DNA from 2 places in the Pseudoalteromonas sp. DL-6 genome. Region 1 is predicted to be linked to the other one. Evidence: predicted binding sites of a transcription regulator. Region 1 holds the regulator's gene; the other holds the start of a gene.
The links. The regulator MetJ, encoded in region 1, represses methionine synthesis genes. The targets are predictions, from matches to a motif close to TAGACGTCTAGACGTCTA.

Region 1 (2,475 bases):
TATCGGTAACTGCTTTAATATCAGTTAATCGTAAAATTGGATTACTCGGTGTTTCAATCCAGATCTGCTTAGGTTTAATAGCAAGAATATGCGATAAGCTTTCGCTTTTAGTGAAATCGACCACTTCAAGTTTCAACAAGCCGCGTTTTTCTAGTGAAGTAAATAAACGATAACTGCCACCATAACAATCGTGGGGGATCACTAACGTATCGTCACTATTTAATAACTGAGTGGTTAAGTGAACTGCCGCCATGCCTGTGGCAGTAATAATGCCTTTAGCGCCACCTTCAAGCTCGGTGAGCGCATCAGCCAAAATGTCACGATTAGGATTACCACTGCGGCCATAATCATATTGACGCTTGGTATCAAAGTCAGCAAATGAGTAAGTTGTTGATAAATAAAGCGGTGGAACAACCGCACCATGCTGTTTGTCGGCTTCTATTCCACTACGAACAGCAATTGTTGCCTTATTTTTTTCACTCATTTTCGCCACCTTTACCATTTTGGATGTTTAGACGTCTAAAAGGTAGCGCATGCAGTTTGAGATGTCAAAACATTTAAATGTCTAGATAGCTAAATAACTAGTATTTGACTATCTTTTTTAAACCGATAGAATTTCACGCATATTTACACGCTTTGATGCTGTGTGAGCAATTTATAATCTGAGGCAACGATACATCTTATGGCTAAATGGAATGGTGAATATATTCACCCATATGCAGAACACGGGAAAAAATCCGAACAAGTAAAAAAGATCACCGTTTCGATCCCGCTAAATGTATTAAAGGTATTAACTGATGAACGTACTCGTCGTCAAATAAACAACTTGCGCCATGCAACAAATAGTGAGCTTTTATGCGAAGCATTTTTGCATGCGTTTACAGGGCAACCGCTGCCTAATGATGATGATCTACGTAAAGACAATGCAGAAAAAGTACCTGAAGAGGTGAAGAAGATAATGCAAGAAATGGGACTAGAAGTGCCTATTTTAAATGAAGACTAAATTTCTTTATCTGTGTTATAAAAAAACCTCAGCAAATGCTGAGGTTTTTTTTGCGTTAATTCACACTTAAAATTACGCCATGTAGTTCTCTGGCATATCAATTTGTGCCACACCCGAATCAACTGCAGCTTGAGCAACCGCTTTGGCGATACGAGGCAATAAGCGCGGATCCATAGGTTTTGGTATAATATATTTTGCACCAAACTCTAATTTATCGATGCCAGCAGCAGTCAGTACTTCAGCCGGTACTGGCTCTTTAGCAATACTGCGAATTGCCTCTACAGCAGCTATTTTCATTTCATCGTTTATTTCACTTGCGCGTACATCTAATGCACCACGGAAAATAAATGGAAAACAAAGTACGTTGTTAACTTGGTTCGGATAATCAGAGCGGCCGGTCGCCATAATAAGATCGTTGCGTGCAGCATGTGCTAATTGCGGATCAATTTCAGGATCGGGGTTTGAACATGCAAATACAACTGGGCGGTCAGCCATTAATTTTAAATCATCGGCGGCTAATAAATTTGGGCCTGATACACCAACAAACACATCGGCATCTTCAATTACATCTTGTAAAGTACGTTTATCCGTATTGTTTGCAAATAATTGCTTATATTCATTTAAGTCATCACGACGTGTATGAATAACCCCTTTACGGTCTAACATATAAATATGTTCACGTAAGGCGCCACACTTAATTAAAAGCTCCATACAGGCAACAGCTGCGGCACCAGCACCTAAACATACGATAATCGCATCTTCAATTGCTTTGCCTTGTACTTCTAATGCATTTAGCATACCCGCAGCCGTAACAATTGCCGTACCATGTTGATCATCATGAAACACAGGAATGCTGCAACGTTCTATAAGTGCTTTTTCTATTTCAAAACATTCTGGTGCTTTAATATCTTCTAAATTGATACCACCAAACGTGTCTGCAATATTCGCAACCGTGTTGATAAAGTCTTCGGTTGTGCGATGCTTAACTTCAATGTCAATTGAGTCTAGTCCTGCAAAACGTTTAAATAATAATGCTTTGCCTTCCATTACTGGTTTTGAGGCAAGTGGGCCTAAATTCCCTAAGCCTAAAATTGCGGTGCCGTTAGTAATAACCGCAACCATATTTCCTTTACCAGTATACTTGTAAGCATTTGCTGGATCAGCGGCAATTTCACGAACAGGTTCTGCAACACCTGGGCTGTATGCGAGCGCGAGGTCTTTAACCGTCTCAGCGGGCTTAGTCAGCTCAATACTGATTTTACCTGGAACGGGATGGGCATGGTAATGTAGTGCTTGTTCACGAAAATCTGACATAACGCGATTATATCCTGCAATTTAAGTTAAAGTGAGAGGTAGTTTTATTCTACGATACCTTTATTATTTTTAAATTCCAAGCAATATCAGGTCTATCCTGTTATATGCTAGAACTGTTAATTTTAAGTGATTTATCAGCAACTTCCCTAGATTATCCT
Region 2 (2,475 bases), 710 kb from region 1:
AAGCCTGCAGCTTCAAATAAGCTAATGTGGTTTGCCCACGTTGGATTCGTTACCCATACAGTGGCGCCTGGATTACAACGTACAATGAATTCTGCAGCAACACGAAGTGCACCAGTACCGCCAGGAGCTTGTGCTGTGCGTACGCGATTAGCTAATAATGCTGGGTGTTCACCTAGTAGAAGATTTTCCATTTGTTGACAGTAATCTAAATTACCAGCAAGACCAATGTAAGATTTGCTCATTTCATTTTCTAAACGAAATGCTTCTGCTTTTTTTACTGACTTTAATACCGGGGTATTCCCCTGCTCGTCTTTATATACACCAACCCCTAAGTCAATCTTATTTGGGTTAGTATCTTGCTTATAGGCCGCCATAAGGCCAAGAATAGGGTCTGTTGGTAATGGTTTTAATACTGAGAACATTGACTATCTCTTCGTTATTTAGGGGTTAGCTGTTGCGCTAAGCTTAACATAAAAACTCACTAGGTTGACTAGTGTTATTTACACTAAAAAGTGAGGAATTTTAATGCAACACGCAATTAATAACGCCAGCGTCGCTTTATCAAAAAAATCAGTATTGAAGGCTTCACCATCAACAATACCTACACACTGCTGTTGTGCATTAAATAACGGTAAACAGGCTTCTGCTTTTACCTTCGGATCGCAGGTATAATACTCACCGCCTGCTGCTATATATTGCTCAACATTATTAATGACGCGTCCTTTACCGCTAAGCGCTACTTGAACGTTATTACTGCCCATTGCAAATTCATCGGTAAGCGGAAACAAAGGACGACTCGGGGCACCAAAATAAGCCAGCTTTAATAGCTGCTCACCTTCATTGGTGACGGTGTTTTGATAAATGCCGTACCAATCAAGCTGCGTATTTTCAATAACGTAGTCAACAATTAACTGAAGTTGCGCCAGCTTTTCAGTTGTTTGCGCACTTTGACTAACATAATCGCTTAGTTTAAATGGCTCATCTTGTAGGTAACCAAATAAGCTACATGCCCCTCCTTCACCTAGCTCAGGAATTTGATACTCCAAACGCACCGCTGGTGCAGCATTATTATTTAGATATTGATCGAGCTTTTCTAGCTCAGCGTGAATTAACTGTTGCTCAATATTAAGCTGAGCGTGCTCTAAGTAAGAATTAAGCATTTGGACGTCCATACATCTATAATGCCGAAATAGTAGCATGGATATTTTTATAGTGCTAGCCAATTTAAAACGGTTTTTAAAAAATACTTAAGCGCATTTTTAATAAGCCTAATGAGGTCAATATTGTTAAGCTTATAACTTTATAAAAATGAATCGAGGCGTAAAAATTACGTCTTTGCGTCGTAAATTTGTTATTATTTACCGCATTATTATATTCAATCTTAAGTAGGTTAATTATGAGTGATAGTCACTTAGTGTATTCAACAGCAACGGGGCGAATTGACCAGCCAAAGCCAGAAAAAGAACTGGATGTAAAACTATTTAAAGATGGCTCTATTCGCATAGAGCGTCAAACCAAAGGCCGAAAAGGCAAAGGTGTAATGCTGGTTGTTGGTCTTGATCCACAACAGCATGATTTGAAAAAGTTAGCTAAAACAATAAAAAGTAAGATGGGCCAAGGCGGCGCAGTAAAAGAAGGGGTTATCGAAGTACAAGGTGATGACCGCGACAAACTAAAAGCTATTTTAGAAGGGTTAAAATTTAAAGTAAAAATTGCGGGTGGTTAACCCGCAACTTTTTACTTATTCAATAATTTTTAGCGCAGCTAGTTGATCAAATAATGCGGGGATATCATCTTCAGCCACTGGCTTGCTAAAATAATACCCTTGCACAATAAAACAATTATTGTTTTGTAAAAACTCAACTTGCTCGATTGTTTCAACCCCTTCAGCAACCACATCAAGCTTCAGCTTTTGTGCCATAGCGATAATGGCCGCAGTGATCTCCATGTCGTTGTCATCCTCAGGGATATCTTTGACAAACGAGCGATCAATTTTAAGAATATCGACGGGGAAACGCTTGAGGTAACTCAGCGAAGAGTAACCCGTACCAAAATCGTCAATAGAAATTGAGATACCCAATTTTTTAAGTTGATGCAACTGTTCAATAGCCGCCTCAACGTTACCCATCAGCATGCTCTCGGTTAGTTCAAGATGCAGACTTTTTGCGTTAATTTGTGTCTCTATAATTATCTTTTTCAGCATAGGTACTAAGCTTGCGTCTTTAAACTGTCTTGCTGACAGGTTAATCGACATATTACTTGCTCTATCTTGTTGCTCTAGTCGCTTAGTAAACTCACAGGCTTGTTGTAGCACCCATTGACCAAGCTCCACAATTAAACCGGTTGCCTCGGCTATGGGAATAAACTTAGTCGGAGGAATAAACCCTTGTGTAGGATGGAACCAACGAAGCAATGCTTCATATCCCACCACGCTGTTATCGCGACAATCAACCTGTGGCTGGTAATGCAGCGTGA

Region 2: B1F84_RS04895 (translation initiation factor) is a predicted target of MetJ. The motif match lies at 1,162-1,179, and genes of this name have one in related genera.

What each region holds. Positions count from the first base shown of each region.
Region 1 covers NZ_CP019770.1:345,062-347,536, reverse strand. The annotation lists gene metB (cystathionine gamma-synthase) at 1-484, opposite strand, end outside; gene metJ (met regulon transcriptional regulator MetJ) at 683-1,003, shown strand; gene B1F84_RS01560 (malic enzyme-like NAD(P)-binding protein) at 1,076-2,317, opposite strand.
Region 2 covers NZ_CP019770.1:1,052,828-1,055,302, reverse strand. The annotation lists gene B1F84_RS04905 (amino acid aminotransferase) at 1-422, opposite strand, end outside; gene B1F84_RS04900 (GAF domain-containing protein) at 501-1,160, opposite strand; gene B1F84_RS04895 (translation initiation factor) at 1,397-1,726, shown strand; gene B1F84_RS04890 (EAL domain-containing protein) at 1,742-2,475, opposite strand, start outside.